DNA from 3 places in the Yersinia enterocolitica subsp. enterocolitica genome. Region 3 is predicted to be linked to each of the others. Evidence: predicted binding sites of a transcription regulator. Region 3 holds the regulator's gene; each other region holds the start of a gene.

Region 1 (6,627 bases), 1.5 Mb from region 3:
TGGATGGCGGAATTCGCCTTGTGGGGTATAGCGAGCCTGAAGCACCGGCGTGTAGTAACCGGTAAATTGTACATTACCAAAATTATCCACACCTTCCATCTGATAAGCATTCAAACCAAACAGGCTTAACTTACTGGTATCTGCTCCGGCTAACATCCAATTTTCCACCGCATTGAATGTACTACTGTTGCGGTTATACAGACCCGGTGAAGATTGGTTAATCACTTTCACCTGATCAGAGAAATCTTTGGCGTTGACTGGCTTACCTGTTGCGTGTGGTTCATTCACTAACTCCAGTGGATGCTCCAAACGCCCATCTTTATATTGCTGCCCACGATCGGTTGGCCGAGATTGGCAACCTGCCAGAACGGCAATCATTATTCCACTTAGTAGGTATTTGCCCCAACGACTTGTCATTTCACGCCTTCTCTTCTCTTACTTACTTTTATCTACCGGCGAACGATAACAAACGCCTATAGATAAAGGAATCAGCATGCAGAAAAAAATCCCCTGACACTGTTGTGGGGAAAAAGGAAACAGATAGTTGATAAATTAATCGAAAAACCTTTTTTACCATAATTAAGTGGCAAAACTACTTGCAACAGATCTCATCCAGAGTATAGTGCGCTCAATCGGACGCGGGGTGGAGCAGCCTGGTAGCTCGTCGGGCTCATAACCCGAAGGTCGTCGGTTCAAATCCGGCCCCCGCAACCAATTACATGATTAAGTCATAAAGTAGTAAGATAGAAATTGTATTAAGACGGACGCGGGGTGGAGCAGCCTGGTAGCTCGTCGGGCTCATAACCCGAAGGTCGTCGGTTCAAATCCGGCCCCCGCAACCAATTACATGATTAAGTCATAAAGTAGTAAGATAGAAATTGTATTAAGACGGACGCGGGGTGGAGCAGCCTGGTAGCTCGTCGGGCTCATAACCCGAAGGTCGTCGGTTCAAATCCGGCCCCCGCAACCAATTCTTAATCATTTCATATCGCCATCAGACACCCTTAAGGGTGTTTTTTTTGTTTCTGGCGTTATACCCGTCATACTTCAAGCACGCATGTGCGTTAGCTGCTTTCGTTAACCCGAATCATTGACTGGCGTCAACTCATCGGGATTATCTCAGTTGCCGCCTTCCTGCAACTCGAATTATTTCAATTAATAGCAATATCCATTCATTAAAGTCGGGCCATCGCCCCACCATTAGCAAAATAAGCTTTGATACCGGCAAATATGGATTCGGCCACTTGCTGCTGAAAATGGCTGGTTCGTAACTTTCGCTCTTCTTCCAAATTGCTGATAAACGCCGTCTCAACCAAAATTGATGGAATGTCAGGTGCTTTCAATACAGCAAAGCCCGCTTGATCAACACGATTTTTGTGCAGCTTATTAATTTTCCCCATGCGGTTGAGCACTTCTTTACCAAATTTTAGGCTGTCATTAATCGTCGCGGTTTGCAGCAAATCAATCATGGTATGGTCAAGATAGCGATCACCACTTTTGCTAACCCCGCCAATCTGGTCGGCCTCATTCTGTGTTTGCGCTAAAAAACGCGCAGCAGTACTGGTTGCACCTTTAGTCGATAACGCAAAGACAGAGGAACCTCTGGCTGCCTGACTGGTAAAGGCATCGGCATGAATCGAAATGAATAAATCCGCACGCAGCTTACGGGCTTTCGCCACCCGGACTTTTAATGGAATAAAGACATCTTCATTACGCGTCATAAATACCCGCATATTCGATTCTTTCTTAATCAGTGCCTGCAACCGACGGGCAATTTGCAGCACAATGTCTTTCTCACGGGTCTTATTTCGCCCAATCGCTCCTGGGTCTTCCCCACCGTGCCCTGGGTCTAGCATAATAACAATCGGCCTATCGCGCCCTGCTTTACCCGCTTTGGGTGCCTCAGCAGGTAAAGTGCGTTCCACATTACCTTTATTATAATCTTCCAATAATGCCAGTAACGGATCATCTTCAGCCGAAGTTTTCCCCTCTTGCGGATAGAGATCCACTACCAGGCGATTTTTGAACTCAGCAAAGGGTTTAAGAGTAAAGAGCTGTGGGCTAATACTTTGCTTCAACTCCAAAACCAGCCGAACCGTATTTTTATCAAATTGCCCAACCCGTGCCTGCTTAAGGTAAGGGTCACCGGACTGAACTTGCTTAGTCATCTCTTTCAATGCGCTATTGAGATGCACGCCTTCAATATCAACCACGATCCGATCCGGATTAGTCAGCGCAAATTGACGATATTTAAGCGGTGTATTGGATTCCAGGGTGACGCGGGTATAAGTTGAAGAGGGCCAAATCCTGACGGCAATAATATGGGAAGAAGCAGCAAATCCAACCCGGCTAACACTCAGTAGCCAGGTCGCGGCAGCACCTTGTAGTAGACGCCGACGCCCAGAATTATGATTTGAATCTGCCATGTAACTCCAAAGTAACTACCAAAATATGAATAAAAAGCGAACAAAAAAATTCATGAGGAAAAACTTTAACGAATCGATCCCGCGCTGTCATCAGAAAAACATTTTTATGTTATTCAATTTATTAATACACATACGCCATACATATGCATTTAATAGCAATTTGGTGCTTGCCATCTTGGTCAAAAAAGAATAAAAATACAAAAATACCGAATAAAAATTCAAAGAGGGTCTACCGTGAAGGAACGTAGTACTGAACTGGTCCAGGGATTTCGCCACTCAGTTCCCTATATCAATGCGCACCGCGGCAAGACATTTGTTGTCATGCTGGGTGGCGAGGCGATTGAGCATGAAAACTTTTCTAGTATCGTTAACGATATAGGCTTGTTGCATAGCCTTGGGATCAGGCTGGTTGTGGTCTATGGCGCTCGTCCACAAATTGACAGCAATCTGGCACAGCATCACTACGAACCTGTTTATCACAAGCATACCCGAGTCACTGATGCCAGGACATTGGAAATGGTCAAACAGGCGGCGGGTTTATTGCAGCTGGATATCACTGCAAGATTATCGATGAGTTTGAATAATACTCCGCTCCAGGGTGCGCATATCAATGTGGTCAGCGGTAATTTTATTATTGCTCAGCCGTTGGGTGTGGATGATGGTGTTGATTATTGCCATAGCGGCCGTATTCGCCGGATCGATGAAGAAGCGATTCATCGCCAGTTGGACAATGGCGCTATTGTGTTGCTGGGGCCAGTGGCAGTATCAGTGACCGGCGAGAGCTTTAATTTGACCTCTGAAGAAGTTGCAACTCAATTAGCTATCAAACTGAAAGCTGAAAAAATGATCGGCTTCTGTTCATCACAAGGGGTGACGGATAGCGAAGGCAATATTATTTCAGAACTGTTCCCTAATGATGCTCAAAAACGGATTGAAGATCTGGAGCAGGAGGGTGATTACAACTCGGGGACAGTACGTTTTCTGCGTGGTGCCGTGAAAGCGTGCCGCAGCGGTGTACGCCGGAGCCATTTACTGAGTTATCAAGAAGATGGCGCTCTGGTACAAGAACTGTTCTCTCGTGATGGTATCGGTACCCAGATTGTCATGGAGAGTGCAGAACAAGTTCGTCGCGCGACCATTAATGATATTGGCGGCATATTAGAGTTGATTCGCCCACTGGAGCAGCAAGGCATTTTAGTACGCCGTTCACGCGAGCAGCTTGAGATGGAAATAGACAAATTCACCATTATCGAACGAGATAATCTGACTATTGCCTGCGCCGCACTTTATCCTTTCCCCGAGGAGCAAATCGGTGAAATGGCCTGTGTCGCGGTACATCCGGATTATCGCAGTTCCTCCCGTGGTGAAATGCTGTTAAAACGGGTAGCGAATCAGGCGCGGCAAATGGGGCTTAAAAAACTCTTTGTGTTAACTACCCGTAGTATCCACTGGTTCCAGGAGCGAGGTTTTACTCCCGCAGAGGTTGACGTGTTACCTATTCAGAAGCAGGAGTTGTATAACTATCAGCGCCGCTCAAAGATTTTACTGGCAGATTTGTAATCTGAAGGGGTATTCGCCCCTTCGATATTTTCACTTCAATTGATTCAAACGATCTACCAATCCGCTCACGCGAAGCGTAGGGGTACGTATCGCATGACTTAATACTGTATCGCTGCAATACAGTGTCAAACGCTGGCGTGCGCGGGTAATCGCGGTATAGACCAATTCTCGAGTTAACACTGGCATGAACGTATTGGGTAGAACCAATGCAGTATGCTCAAACTCCGATCCTTGAGATTTATGTACGGTCATAGCATAAGCAGTTTCATGGCTGGGAAGACGACTCGGCTGCACCGATTTGATATTGCCGTCTGGTAATTGGAAATGCACCCGCAGCTCACCTTCAGGATCAAGCAAAGCAATACCAATATCGCCGTTGAATAAACCGAGTGCACTGTCATTAAGCCCTATCATCACCGGCCTGCCAACATACCAACGGCCCGATGGCCCTGGTGTTCGCTCTATTAATCGCTTGCGATGCAATAGTTGTTCGATTCGCTCGTTTAAGCCACTGACACCAAATGGCCCGGCGCGTAATGCGCATAACAGTTGATAGCGGCCAAATGCAGCAAGTACATCCACCGCATCAGCACCTGCGGCTGCCAGTTCAAGATAGTGCTGATAACCAGCAGCACAATCCTCCAGCAATACCTGATAATCATCGGAATCTGCCAGAGAAAAGCGCTCGATATCCGAATATGTACCGTTAAAAACGGCTAACGCATCACGATATCTCCCGGCATTAACCGCTAAAGCAAGTTGCCCGATACCGGACTTTTCATCGAAGCGGTAACTTTTGCGCAGCAAACACAAACTATCACGGACATTGACGGTATCTGTCTCCACCTCACCAATCGGGATGTTTCCCACCAATGTGCATCCCGTTAAGCGAGCTAACTGTTTAGCTCTAGGCGCGCTGTAACCCAACTCAGCAAAGCGACATATATCACCCAGTACAGCTCCCACCTCTACCGAAGCCAATTGGTCACGGTCACCGAGAAAAATCACCTGAGCTTTAGTGGGTAATGCTGCAATGAGCCGTGCCATCATGGGCAAATCCACCATTGATGCTTCATCAACCACCAGCACATCAAGGTTTAGCGGGTTACCACGATGGTACCGTAAGCGCTGGCTGTTAGGTTGTGCACCCAATAAACGGTGTAATGTGGATGCTTGATCTGGGAATAGCTTGCGTTCATCGTCAGTTAGTGAGAGCTGGCGAATGGCGTTCCCCAGCGATTCAGTTAACCGTGCGGCAGCTTTACCGGTTGGAGCGGCAAGTTGGATACGTAAACGTTGCCCTTTGCTCAGTTGTATCAATGCGGTCAATAACTTGGCTACCGTCGTTGTTTTCCCCGTCCCTGGACCACCGGAAATCACGGAAATACGGCGGGTAGCCGCTACCGCCGCGGCGACTTTTTGCCAGTCGACCTCATTTTCTGCCGGCCCAAATAGGCGATCAAGCGTATCTCTTAATAATGTTTCGTTGACATCTCTGGTTTCGCTGCCGCCACTGGTTTCGTTGATAAGCGACGCCATATTGTCACTGGCAATAAAGCGCACGACATCACCTTCGTATTGCCACATCCGTTGTAAATACAAACGGTCATTTTGCAACACTAAGGGGGTGGGTTGCGAACCATCGCTGACTGCCGGGGAGCTATTGAGTTTTTGTATCCAATGTAATTGATCTGGTGCACCGACAGCCTGCCACAGTGCTTGTGATAGCGCGGGCTGTCGGCCACCAAACAGCTGATCTGGCTGCAAATAACTCAATGGTAGACACACGTGCCCAGCACCAGCTTCAGCACTGAGAACAGCGGCTGCCAGTTGCAACATGGGATCATTATCACCGGCTATCATCCGCGAGAACTGAACATCCAGTGGCCGTAGTAAGTGGTCACGAACCGCTTGCTCCAGTAACGTCATCATATTGATGTGCCCTCACCGGTTATCGCCATACCACTGTTGTCACTAATATGCGGCCCTACTTCACCACCACTGAATAAACAGTCCATTCCCTCAATGAGCTCTCGTTCAGGGCGGCAGCTAAAAATGCCGTTCCCCGGATGCTGTTTATCAACACCACGCAGGAAGAGATAAATGACACCACCAAAGTCGCGCTGATAGTCATAATGACTCAACCGATGACGCAAATAGCGGTGTAATGCCAGAGTATAAAGCTGATATTGCAAGTCATAACGATGCTCAGCCATGGCTTGGGCCATCGCATCGTGGGTATAGGCACTGCTGTCCTCACCCAACCAGTTGGATTTGTAATCCAGTAAGTAATATTTGCCCTGCCAGCAGAAAACCAAGTCAATAAACCCTTTCAGCATTCCTCTGACTTGCTGAAAATCCAACACTGGGCACTGGCGAGAGAGTGGGTCATAGCGCTTGATTAAGGTATCTAGCTCACGGGCTTGCAGTAAAGTGTCTATCGGCAAATAAAATTGCAGCTCGGCTTGCTTGCTCTGTGGTGTCAATTGCGCCAATGTCACACCGGTTTCATTTAGAGGGGTTTGTACAATGTCTGTTAGCCACTGATACAGCATAGATGACCACTGCTCACCAAAGCCTTGTTGCTGTAATTGCTCAGTCAACCAACCTTGTTCAATCGGCTGGCTGAAATCCAGAGGTT
Region 2 (6,627 bases), 350 kb from region 3:
TTATTATTCTTAAGATCATAATTAAATCTCTCTGCGGCGGTGCCGAATCGAATGTCCCCCATATTCCCTTTATTGCCCGGCCAATAATCGCTTAAATTGCGCTCGCTGGCGGCGATTAATATATCGCCATATTCATTACCCAGTGCCAGCGCGGCACTGCCAATAAAATTTGTGCCATTATCACCGGTGAGAACGCGGATTTGGCCACCAATTTCTTTCCCCGGTTCAAGAAAGTTGCTGGCATTAATTGTATTGAACGTTGCAATACCGCCTATTACCCCCGCTCCGCCAATACCGCTGGTGACTCCCTTTTCAATCACCACATTATTCAGTATTTCCGGATCGATATACATCACGCCATTGCGTTGCCCATGGCCGCTTTTCATAAAGTTTTGCCGCATACCGTCAATATTCATATTGACGCGGCCATAATCCTGCATGCCACGGATATTCACTGAAAGTGCAGGGTCTTGTTGGCTAACGCTGGAATAGACACCGGAGGTTTGTTCCAATATATCCGCTGCATGGCGGGCTGGTCGACTATCGAGCTGTTCGCGGGATATTTCACTAACAGAATGGAGTTCATCATAAACCCAGTCCCCCTCATGGGCGTTACTGGTTCCCTCCACTTTGAGCTCATCTAATACCAGATCATGTTCATGAGAAGATTCGACGGCGGTTTCAGCATTTACTCTCTGCGAATAACCTTGTGTTGTTAATGCCAGAAATAGACCAAATGTGATTTTATTTATTGTTGTTCTGCGAACTCTAACTATATTATCCATTTATGAGATTTCATCCTTATTAGTATAAAAATAATAAATCTATTAATTATTAGCCGTTCACCTTAATGGCTTTCACAATAAAACGTTGCCATAGGATTACCGCCAAATAATCTAAAGTATCCGGTAATAGAAATTATGTTATTTTCCATGAAGTAAATAAGTTACGTCATCAAATAAATGGGGCATTAAATTTAAAAATAAAGCAGTTACTTTATTAGAGGATTCAATAATATTATTCAGTAAGATCTAGTGTTATTTCACCTAAGTAATATTCATTTATTTTTTTAATGCTAGTAGAGGTTTTACTATATCGCCATTATTTGATAATGATTATCATAATCATTTGTGGTTATAAACTCAACAGTCTATTAAGAATAAAATAACAGGTTACTGATGGCATTGATTTAATAGAAGAAATAAATAATGGATAAATAGCGATAGCTGTTACGCGGATTAAAGTTTTATAAATAAAACCAGTAACGAATAAAATATATTTAAGTATTTATAACGCAAAACGGGCCACATTAATTGTGGCCCGCCGCAACATTAACCAATACTCTGCGAATTAAAATAAACGCACTTTAGCCTCGGCAATGGCCGATGCGACTTGCTGGGGTGAAACACCGCCTTTAGCAACACGCTTATCTAAACAAGATTGCAATGCCAGAATCGGATAAACATCATCGCCAATGACTGCACTGAATTTTTGCAAGTCACTTAGTGATAAAGCCTCTAATGCTTTCCCCTGACGAATAGCCTCAACCACCGCTTCACCAACAATATGGTGTGCCTCACGGAATGGCACACCTTTGGCGACCAGATAATCAGCTAACTCAGTCGCATTGGCATAACCTTGCTCAGCCGCTTCTTTGCAACGGGGGCGTTTCACCTGAATACCATCCAATACCAGCGCCGCCATATGCAAGCAGTCAAGCCAGGTATCGAGCGCATCAAACAGGCCTTCTTTGTCTTCTTGCATGTCTTTGTTATAAGCCAGAGGCAGGCCTTTGAGCGTCATCATCATTCCAGTCAATGCGCCCTGTACCCGGCCACATTTCCCACGGATTAATTCCAGCGCATCTGGATTTTTCTTTTGCGGCATCAAGGAAGAGCCAGACGTAACACGATCCGATAAATCAACGAAAGCAGCTTCGCCACTGTTGAAAAAAATCAGATCTTCAGCAAAACGGGACAAATGCACCATACCAATACTGGCATCAGACAGTAATTCCAACACATGGTCACGGTCAGAAACACTGTCCAGACTATTACGAGTAGCCGAAGCAAAACCTAACCAACCCGCCAGTTGTTCGCGATCAATAGCGTAGGCAGTTCCAGCTAAAGCGCCACTGCCTAACGGGCTGACATCCAGGCGTTTCAAGGTATCTTGCAGGCGGCTTTCATCACGAGCCAGCATTTCAGCATAGGCCAGACACCAGTGTGCAAAGGTCACTGGTTGAGCACGCTGCAAATGGGTATAACCCGGCATCACGGCATCCTGATTGGCCTCGGCGGTGATAACCAGCGCTTGTTGCAATTGCTGTACGGCGGTTTTTAGTTCGGTTATCTGAAATTTGCACCACAACTTTAGGTCAGTTGCCACCTGATCGTTACGGCTGCGCCCGGTATGCAGTTTTTTGCCTAAATCACCGACTTTATCAATCAGTTTGGTTTCAACCCAGCTGTGAATATCTTCTGCATCACTGGCTAAAATAGCTTGTGGATCGGCCTGCACTTCCTCTAATAAAACAGAGAGCGCCTGCTCAAGTTGTTGCTGTTCGGCCGTCGTTAAAACGCCGACCGTGACCAGTGCTTTCGACCAGGCAACAGAACCTATAATATCCTGCTCTGCCAGTCGGTAATCAAACCGCAGGGAATCGTTAAATTGCTTAAAACGCTGATCTGCCGCCTGACTGAACCGTCCGCCCCACAATGCCATAATCTTTCTTCCCTAGTTTCAGAATAAAAACTCATAATATACCCAAAGTAGTTGGAGTGGCAGCAAGGCAGCAAACGCGTGACAAATTGGTCGAGAACCGATTTGAACAGCATTTATGCTAGCCCGCAGGGTGAGCCTCAAGGATGAGGCTCATTAATCCCGTTGAGCTGACTCAAGTCAGTGATTCGGGTGAGTAAGAGCCGCTAACACCACTGCAACTGCAAATAAGAAGGATATTTAGGCCAGAATACGCGTGCCAATTGGCACACCGTTAAACAGCGCCGGTAACTGGTCTGCATGACGCCAACTGGCGATATCCACCGGACGGCCCAATGAACGGGCCGCATCCAGCGCCGCATTCACTTTAACCACCATGCCGTCAGTGATGATGCCCTGCGCAATCAGTTGTTCGGCTTTTTGTGCCGTCATTTCAGCAATGCGCTGGCCTTTGCCATCTAAAATCCCACTGACATCCGACAGCAAAATTAAATCGGCTCCCAATGTCGCGGCCAAAGCCGTCGCTGCCTGATCGGCATTTACGTTCATCAGACTGCCATCTTTAGTAATACCAATAGAGCTGATGATAGGCATGTAATTTGCGGCCAGTAAGGTTTGTACTAAAGCCGGTGAGCCAGCTTCGGCTTTGCCCACATGACCAAGTGCCGCATCCAGCGGGGTGACCGACACGGTATTACCATCACCCAAGCATAAGCCAACCGCATTAATGTCATGTTTAACCGCCCAGGCCAGCAATGTTTTGTTGGCGGTACCCGCTAATGCCCCGGTAATAATGTCAATTTGATCGGCTGGCGTCACACGCAGGCCGTTTTTCTTCACCACCGGCAACGCGAGTTTTTTCATCAGATCATCAACCAGACAACCACCACCGTGCATGATCACCAGCGGGCGCTCATGCTTCTCACGATAGGTCACCAATGCCGTAAACAGGCGTTCCAGCGCTTCTTCGCTGTCGAGCAATACGCCACCTAATTTAATGACCAACGGATTTATCATGTTTCGCCTCAATATAATTAGAAAAAATGTCAGTTCCGACTCGGTTACAACCTCTGCTGCTTAGCGTTTTATTGCTCACAACAGAGCTTGGGTTTCCGCAAAGCCAAAACGTATATTCATGCATTGCACCGCCTGGGCCGCCGCGCCTTTCAGCAGGTTATCTTCTGTCGCGACAATAATTAAATGTTCACCCTGCACCGAGAAACCGATATCACAGAAAGGTAGACCCACTACCGCTTTTAGCGCCGGTACGCCTTGCTTATAGAGCCGAATCAGCGGCTTATATTGATAAGCATTATGGTATGCCTCAGCGATATCTTGCGCCGTCACCCCCACTTTCAGGCGGCAGGTAATGGTTGCCAAAATACCGCGGGCGAAATTCCCCAAGTGCGGGGTAAAAATCACTGGAGTACCAAGGTGGGCGACAATTTCCGGCTGATGACGATGATTAAACAAACCATAGGGTTGCAAACTCACTTCACAGAAACTGTTGCCAATACTGGCTTTGCGCCCCGCGCCACTAACACCGCTGACGGCGTTAATCACGGGCCACTGCGCCTCATTGAGTAAGCCGCCATCGACCAACGGCTTAAGCGCCAGTTGGGATGCGGTGGGATAACAGCCAGGCACCGCGATCAATTGGGCCTGCTTAATTTTTTCCGCCTGCCATTCAGCTAACCCATAGACCGCTTTATCCAGCCAATCGGCATGTTGATGCTCAAAACCGTAATATTGGCGGTAAAACTCGGCATTCTGAACCCGGTATGCACCGGAAAGATCAAAGACTACACAACCCGCCGCCAGGAATTGTGGCGCTAAATCATGGCTGACTTCATGGGCAGTGGCGAGGAAAACAACATCCACCCCTTTTGCCGCCTGAGCTACATCCAGCAAGGGTTGCAGCGGAAGATCAATAATGCCTTTTAGTTGCGGATGCAGATCAGAAAGCAATTTTCCTGCATCTGCACTTTGCGCTGAAACCGCTAAAGCGGTTATGTTCATATGTGGGTGACGATTCAGGTAAGCCGTAAGTTCTGCTCCGGCATAACCACTGGCACCAACAATTAGTGTATTCAACATGGGTTCAGTTTACCTTACCCTTTGTACTTGAAGCTGTAGGGTTGTTAGCGACGCTCACTCACTCGAATCACTGACCTGTGTCAGCTCATCGGGATGCGCCCGCTTGCTGCCTACTTACAACTCCAATGACATTGGATATAAATTTAGTGGGTATAACAACATAAGTAGTCAAAACTGACATTTGGGTTCTCAGCAAGGTTTTACTGTTTCCCCACGTGATTGAGCATTGACATTTTCGTCAATTTAAGGGTTTTTTCAGTTCCCTTACACTCAAGCTTAATGTATTTTTATTCATAATTAATGCATGAATATTGATACTATCCTAACCAAAGGCTGTCAACAGTGAAGATGAAATTACCTCCATTTATTGAGCTGTATCGGGCGTTAATCGCCACGCCATCAATCAGCGCAACCGATAGCGCTCTCGATCAAAGCAATGAGGCGTTAATCAACTTGTTGGCCGGATGGTTTGCTGATCTGGGTTTTCGCGTCGAAATCCAGCCGGTACCGGATACACGCCACAAATTTAATCTGCTTGCCTCTATTGGTGAAAACTCTGTTGGCAAAAAAAGCAGCGGAGAGGGCAGCGGCGGGCTACTCTTGGCAGGTCATACCGATACCGTACCTTACGATGAAGGCCGCTGGACGCGCGACCCTTTCACTCTGACCGAGCATGACAATAAATTGTATGGTCTGGGTACTGCCGACATGAAAGGCTTCTTTGCCTTTATTCTTGATGCGGTGCGTGATATCGATGCCAGCACATTAAGTAAACCACTGTATATCCTCGCAACCGCCGATGAAGAGACCACCATGGCGGGCGCACGCTATTTTGCCGCTTCCACCCAATTACGCCCTGACTTTGCCATTATCGGTGAGCCAACATCACTGCAACCGGTGCGCGCGCACAAAGGCCATATTTCCAATGCGATTCGTATTACCGGTCAGTCCGGCCATTCCAGTGATCCGGCGCGTGGTGTTAATGCTATTGATTTGATGCATGAATCTATCACCGAGCTAATGAAGCTGCGTACCACTTTGCAAGAGCGTTATAACAACCCGGCATTTGCCATCCCTTATCCAACAATGAATTTCGGCCATATTAATGGCGGTGATGCAGCGAACCGTATCTGTGCTTGCTGTGAATTACATATGGATATCCGCCCGTTACCGGGGCTGACATTAAGTGATCTGGATGAATTGATGACTGAAGCGCTGGCCCCCGTCAGTGCCCGCTGGCCGGGCCGCTTGAGTATTGACCAACTGCATCCACCGATTCCGGGCTATGAATGTCCGACAGATCATCATATGGTCGGGGTTATCGAGGAATTATTGGGTGAGCGCACCGCAGTGGTGAACTACTGCACCGAAGCCCCGTTTATTCAGCAAATTTGCCCGACATTGGTGCTGGGGCCAGGCTCCATCAATCAAGCCCATCAGCCGGATGAATTTATCGACATGGCCTTTATCGAACCCACACGTGAGCTAATTGGTCAATTAGTCGATAATTTCTGCCAGCAGAAATAACCACTATGGGGTAGGCGGATCAATATTGCCGATAAGCCAGACTGATAATCTGGCCTTGGTAATTAAATTTCAGCAATATCCCTAAAAATGATGTTTTTTTGCTAAAAATAGTGTCAATTGGGGTATGGAATTGAACGTGGCGAGTGGATTTGTCCATCTTAGCCTTTTGGATGAAACTAATTTACAAAAAGAAACCATAAAAGTTTATACCCAAAGTCATTGGCGTTGCAGGTAGGCAGCAAGTGAACAAATCTCGATGAGCTGACACTGGTCAGTGATTCG
Region 3 (6,627 bases):
GAAATCTCAGCTGCTTCTTATGAGCAAAGTAGCGGAATTGAGCAAGTGAATGTCGCGATAGCTCAGATGGATCAGGTGGCGCAGCAGAATGCCACATTGGTGGAGCAAGCGGCTGCGGCAACGCGTTCATTAGAGGAACAAGCCGATGCACTGTCAGCCAGTATGGCAGTATTTAAATTACAAGGTGATGAGCTGGCGGTCGTCGCATAAAAAAACAGCGGCTTAGTGGGCCGCTGTTGAGGTTAATGACAAAGTGCCCGTAACGGTGAAAACAGGCAGATCGTAAAGACGCCGTAAACCCCTCCCTGGCGCGGACGCTTTACTCTTCTACCTGCCTTCACCTTGCAAGATCGAGTCATTGGGTTTGTCAGCAGTCTGAAACAGCGGCTTAGTGGCCGCTGTTTTCTAATGTTAGCGATAGTTACTTAGCTTCTTCATCCGGGAATTTGGCGATAAAGCTTTCCGCATCTTCAACCATGGATTTAGTGCCCACGAAGAAAGGTGCGCGCTGGTGCAGTTTCTCCGGCACGATATCCAGAATGCGATTAACCCCATCAGTGGCTTTCCCACCGGCTTGTTCTGCCAGGAATGCCATTGGATTGCACTCATACAGCAAACGCAATTTACCTTGCGGATGGCTGGCGGTACTTGGGTAAATATAAATCCCACCTTTCAACAGGTTACGATGGAAGTCGGCAACCAGTGAGCCAATATAGCGTGAAGTGTATGGGCGCTGAGTGGCTTCATCTTGCTCTTGGCAATATTTGATGTATTTCTTCACACCCAATGGGAATTTAATGTAGTTCCCTTCGTTGATGGAATACATGCAACCGGTTGCGGGATAACGCACTTTTTCGCCGGATAAACAGAAAACGCCCAGCGATGGATCATAAGTGAAGGTATGGACGCCATAACCGGTGGTATACACCAACATGGTTGACGAGCCGTACACCACATAGCCTGCCGCAACTTGCTTAGTGCCCGGTTGCAGGAAGTCTGCTTCAGTAATCGGTGTGCCAAATGGGGTGATGCGACGATAGATGGAGAAAATAGTACCGACGGACACATTCACGTCAATATTTGAAGAACCATCCAGCGGATCCATCAGAACCACATATTTGGCATTTTCTGCGCGGCCACCATCAAAGATAACAATGTCATCTTCTTCTTCTGAGGCGATACCGGCCACTTCGCCACGCGCTTTTAGGGCTGCTTTCAACTTTTCATTGGCAAACAGATCGAGTTTCATCTGGTCTTCGCCTTGAATATTTGAAACACCGCTCGCACCTAAAATATCAACCAGACCTGCTTTGTTGATGTCGCGATGAATGATTTTTGCGCCGAGTTTGATTGCTGAAAGTAATGCAGTTAATTCGCCGGTGGCGTGAGAGAAGTCTAACTGTTTCTCAACGATGAATTCGCCTAACGTTTTCATGACACAATCCCTGAATCTACGGTTAAATATCGATTTATTAACGAACAACTCACTTAATGGCAGCAGTGTAGCCCAAAGGTAAGAATTATTCATAGGCAATTCCATTTCTTCTCTTTGATTCTGAGCGGTAGAATGGTGGCAAACTCGAAGCTATTAATACGGAAAATTTATGCGCATTCACATATTAGGTATCTGCGGCACTTTCATGGGCGGCTTGGCTATGCTCGCCCGTTCATTAGGTCATGAAGTGACGGGATCGGATGCTAACGTGTATCCGCCGATGAGCACACAGTTGGAGAACCAAGGGATCGACTTGATCCAGGGATATGACCCAGCTCAGCTGAAACCAACACCGGATCTCGTTATTATCGGCAATGCCATGACCCGTGGTAATCCTTGCGTTGAAGCGGTATTGGAACAAGGTATCCCGTATGTGTCTGGCCCACAATGGCTGCATGACCATGTGTTGCCGGAGCGCTGGGTATTGGCAATCGCCGGTACACACGGCAAGACCACCACTGCTGGGATGGTAGCCTGGATTCTGGAAGCTTGCGGTTATGAGCCTGGTTTTGTCATTGGTGGTGTGCCTGGTAATTTCGATGTTTCAGCTCGTTTAGGCAATAGCCCATTCTTTGTCATCGAAGCTGATGAATATGATTGCGCCTTCTTTGATAAGCGTTCCAAATTTGTTCATTACAGCCCAAGAACTTTGGTGATGAATAACCTTGAGTTTGATCATGCTGATATCTTTGATGATCTTAATGCGATCCAGAAGCAATTTCATCATCTGGTGCGCCTGGTGCCACCAGGAACAGGCAGAATCATTATTCCGGGTAATGACAACCATCTCAAACAAGTAATGGCGATGGGCTGCTGGAGTGAACAAGAACTGGTGGGGGAAACGGGCCGTTGGTTTGCACGTAAAGTCGCAGTAGATGCCAGTGTCTTTGAAGTGTTCCTCGACAATAAATTGGTGGGCGAGGTCAGTTGGTCATTGGTGGGTGAGCATAATATGCATAATGGCTTAATGGCTATTGCTGCTGCTCGGCATGTAGGCGTACTACCGGCTGCAGCTTGTCGGGCGCTGGGGGATTTTATTAATGCCCGTCGCCGGTTGGAATTACGCGGTGAAGCCCATGGTGTCACGGTTTATGATGATTTTGCCCATCATCCTACAGCAATTCTTGCGACACTGGCGGCGCTGCGCAGTAAAGTCGGCGGAACAGCACGAATTCTGGCGGTACTGGAGCCGCGTTCTAACACCATGAAGTTGGGGATGTGTAGAAACGAATTGGCACCGTCATTAGGCCGTGCAGATGAAGTATTCTTGTTCCAGCCGCAGCATATTCCATGGCAAGTGGTCGAAGTTGCCGAAGCCTGTATTCAGCCAGCGTATTGGAGTGCTGATATTGATACGTTAGTTGATATGGTTGTCAAAACAGCCCAACCAGGGGATCACATTCTGGTGATGAGTAATGGCGGCTTTGGCGGTATTCATGACAAATTATTGAGTGCTTTGAGTCAAAAAGCAGAGTATGAGGCACAGTCTCAGGAGTAAGCAGGATAAAAAAAGCCCCCGCATAGCGGGGGTAAAAGGGTTCGTCGGATAGACGACGAGGGATTATTCTGTTGCGGTAGTGATCTAATACATCTGTTAAATCAATATCATTTCCAATGAGTATTCTATTCAATAGTCAGAAAATTCATCTTTGTGTTAATTTTCAACCTATTGAATAAACCATCGAAATATTAAAAACCTAAAATAGAAAGTATGCCCCTTATTACGGGGCATTTACTTTTATTTCTTAAACTTACTTGTAGATCTCAGCAGTGGCATGCCAATTGTTCTCTTCACGAGCTTCAATCACTTTGTAAGCTTTAGCGCCCATTGCATCGGCTTTCTCAGACAGTGCCTGGCGAATATCAGAAGGTGCACCATTCAGGCCACTGACGGTAATAGTCCCCATCGGCTGTAAGTTAGCGGCTTGATTTTCACTGATTGAATCAGCTGCAAAAACACCAAATGACAATGCAGATAGAATGCTCATGGTTGCGATAGTAGTTTTAACTTTCATATTATTACCTCTATTTATTCTTTTATCACTTCACAGGAAGTGTGATTTACGTCACGAAAATGAGTATACAGCTAGTAACTGAGAATATTAATAGCCAGCTAATAATATTTGTCGTCACTTTCTCGTAAGTTATTACTTTTTAATAACCAAAAGGAATAAAAACTGATTAAAAAACAGCAGTTTTAAGAAAAAATAGTGTTTTTTCAATGCGATAAGTGTTTTTGACTAAAAGTGCGAAAGAGTATGGTGACTTTGACCATAAATGGAATAAAAACAGGGGTATTGAGTGATTTTAAATAGATAAGGCAGTCTGATGCCCTGTTTGTTGCGAGATATTTAGGACTAATAAGGGGGAGATGTGTACCAAATGAGAAAATGCGGCATATAAGGCCGCATCTATAAATTCGTGGAGAATTAAAGCTCTTGTTCAAACAAGCGGAGGATGGCCTCGTGTAACTGTTCGACAGTGAAACCTCTGGCTGGCGTGGTAAAAATGGTATCGTCACCCGCAATACTGCCTAGAATACCTTCCGCTTTACCTAATGAGTCCAGTAGGCGCGCGATCAATTGGGCCGCACCTGGGCTGGTGTTAATCACCACCACTGAATCGTTATAATCGACATCCAATACCAGGTTCTTTAGTGGGCTGCTGGTTGTCGGAACGCCTAATTCAGCCGGTAAACAATAAACCATCTCCATTTTTGCATTACGCGTTCTGACCGCACCAAATTTGGTCAACATGCGCGAAACTTTGGACTGATTAATATTTTCAAAGCCTTCTTCCTGCAAGGCCAAAACGATTTCACCTTGAGAACTGAATTTCTCTTCTTTCAATAACGCTTTAAACGCCTTGATAAGATCTTCTTGTTTGGCGGGGTTACGCATTTTTTATGCCCTGAACAGTCAATAGTGAATAGGATTATTATGCATATAAATGAATTTTTATTCAACATGACTATGGAGTATTGGTGATAAAAGCCCTGATATCAAGGTGTGCTGAAATTTTAACACTACCCGCCTGTTACGATTATGCTAAATCAGCTTTTTTTAACATTAGTGCTGAGTAGCTAAAATGTTATTAAAATGATGTTGTTTTGATGTAAAGGAAGGGTGTAATGTAACCGCCGATTAACCTGTCATGAATACTGCGAGGAATTTTAGAATAATGTGCGCTATATCATTAATGAATAAGCGATTTACTCTAAAATAGACAAACCTTATGCGCCTTTTTGATGCGTGATATCTCAATCTGACTGTTAATAGATTGTGTTTAAAATCGCAATAAATTAAGGTTCGTAAATAGATGAATTCACGGCAAATTTAAATTAAATATAATAAGGAGTATAGGATGAAAGTTGCAGTTCTCGGTGCCGCTGGTGGTATCGGCCAGGCCCTCGCTCTTCTACTCAAGACCCAGCTTCCTTCAGGTTCAGACCTCTCATTATATGACATCGCGCCAGTGACTCCTGGTGTTGCGGTTGATCTGAGCCACATCCCAACTGCTGTTAATATTAAAGGTTTCAGCGGTGAAGATGCTACCCCGGCCCTGAAAGGGGCAGATATTGTTCTGATCTCTGCGGGTGTCGCACGTAAACCTGGCATGGATCGCTCAGATCTGTTCAATGTGAACGCGGGTATTGTTCGTAATCTGGTTGAGCAAATCGCGCGTACTTGCCCGAAAGCTTTAATTGGTATCATTACTAACCCAGTTAATACAACCGTTGCTATTGCGGCAGAAGTGCTGAAAAAAGCCGGTGTTTACGATAAAAACAAATTATTCGGTATTACTACTCTCGATACCATCCGTTCAAATACCTTTGTTGCAGAGCTGAAAGGTAAGCAACCTCAGGATATCGAAGTACCAGTTATTGGCGGCCATTCAGGTGTGACCATTCTTCCATTGCTTTCACAAATTCCAGGTATCAGCTTCACAGAACAAGAAGTTATTGATCTGACTAAGCGTATCCAGAATGCAGGCACTGAAGTTGTCGAAGCAAAAGCCGGTGGCGGGTCAGCGACTCTGTCTATGGGGCAAGCTGCTGCACGCTTTGGTCTTTCTTTGGTTCGTGCTTTGCAAGGCGAAAGCAATGTTGTGGAATGTTCTTACGTTGAAGGTGATGGCAAGTATGCCCGCTTCTTTGCTCAGCCAATTCTATTGGGTAAAGATGGCGTAGCGGAACGGAAAGATATCGGCAAACTGAGTGCTTTTGAACAACAAGCACTGGAAAATATGCTAGATGTTCTGCATAAAGATATTGAGTTAGGCGAGCAGTTCGTCAAATAAATCAGTGTAGTAGGGGCTATATAATAGCCCCTTGAATGACACCATCAACCGCCGATGCATTTTATTGGCGGTTTTTTTATTCTTCGGTTATAGGCTGTCTTATTCTCACTTTTCGGTCGAGAAGTGCACCGGTTTTTGAATCAAAATAGCGTGTTGGCCAAATTTCAGAAGGATGAATTTCCAGACATTCTGCAATCAACCATTCCCCCTTAGGCCAAGGCCGAGTTAGCGCATTAGCAAGTGTGGATGAGCTTAAACCTGCTTTTCGAGAGACTGCTGCCAGAGTGGTGTCTTTTTTACGTAGTGCCGCAATGATGTCGGCTGGGTGCCAATCAGATTTCCTTAAAATCATCTTTAATCCTTTTTTTTTCTAAGCCGCTGGCGTGTTAGTGATATAAATAACGGTACATTGTTAATCATACGGTGAACAGAAAGTAATTATTTAGAAGTATTCTAACATTTATTTTCTGAAAGATTTTAAATGTTTTCTAAATATTCCTTTTTTGTGTCGTAACGCATATTAGGAAGCAACACCATGAAAAAAGAGTGGTTTGCCGCTAAGGAATTGGCCGGTCTTGATGGGCTACCGTCATCACCACAAGGAGTTAACCTCATGGCTAAACGTGAGGGATGGGAACAGCGCCGCCGCCGTGGTGTTCAAGGCAAGGCTGTCGAGTACCATATTGAAAGTTTACCTCCCACTATACTGAATTCATTACAGTTAAGGGAGGATCCTGCTCAATATACGACAACACGACAGGACCCGCTGGTTCTCTGGGTTGAAGCGTATTATCATTTTACTGAGGCTGAACGTGAGCAAGTCATTACGTTTA

What was found. The regulator ArgR, encoded in region 3, controls arginine synthesis, uptake and breakdown. The targets are predictions, from matches to a motif close to ANTGAATAAAAATACANT.
Positions count from the first base shown of each region.
Region 1: a site for ArgR is predicted at 2,611-2,628, ahead of argA (amino-acid N-acetyltransferase). Genes of this name have one in related genera too.
Region 2: a site for ArgR is predicted at 5,097-5,114, ahead of argC (N-acetyl-gamma-glutamyl-phosphate reductase). Genes of this name have one in related genera too.

Region 1 covers NZ_LR590469.1:2,353,918-2,360,544, forward strand. The annotation lists gene mltA (murein transglycosylase A) at 1-417, opposite strand, end outside; tRNA gene FGL26_RS11240 (tRNA-Met) at 638-714, shown strand; tRNA gene FGL26_RS11245 (tRNA-Met) at 766-842, shown strand; tRNA gene FGL26_RS11250 (tRNA-Met) at 894-970, shown strand; gene amiC (N-acetylmuramoyl-L-alanine amidase AmiC) at 1,176-2,426, opposite strand; gene argA (amino-acid N-acetyltransferase) at 2,661-3,986, shown strand; gene recD (exodeoxyribonuclease V subunit alpha) at 4,017-5,918, opposite strand; gene recB (exodeoxyribonuclease V subunit beta) at 5,915-6,627, opposite strand, start outside.
Region 2 covers NZ_LR590469.1:3,474,235-3,480,861, reverse strand. The annotation lists gene FGL26_RS16540 (TonB-dependent hemoglobin/transferrin/lactoferrin family receptor) at 1-785, opposite strand, end outside; gene argH (argininosuccinate lyase) at 1,351-2,724, opposite strand; gene argB (acetylglutamate kinase) at 2,962-3,738, opposite strand; gene argC (N-acetyl-gamma-glutamyl-phosphate reductase) at 3,814-4,818, opposite strand; gene argE (acetylornithine deacetylase) at 5,167-6,345, shown strand.
Region 3 covers NZ_LR590469.1:3,825,984-3,832,610, forward strand. The annotation lists gene FGL26_RS18130 (methyl-accepting chemotaxis protein) at 1-210, shown strand, start outside; gene fbp (class 1 fructose-bisphosphatase) at 422-1,435, opposite strand; gene mpl (UDP-N-acetylmuramate:L-alanyl-gamma-D-glutamyl-meso-diaminopimelate ligase) at 1,605-2,993, shown strand; gene yhcN (peroxide/acid stress response protein YhcN) at 3,247-3,510, opposite strand; gene argR (transcriptional regulator ArgR) at 3,925-4,395, opposite strand; gene mdh (malate dehydrogenase) at 4,859-5,794, shown strand; gene FGL26_RS18160 (helix-turn-helix domain-containing protein) at 5,871-6,146, opposite strand; gene FGL26_RS18165 (DNA-binding protein) at 6,330-6,627, shown strand, end outside.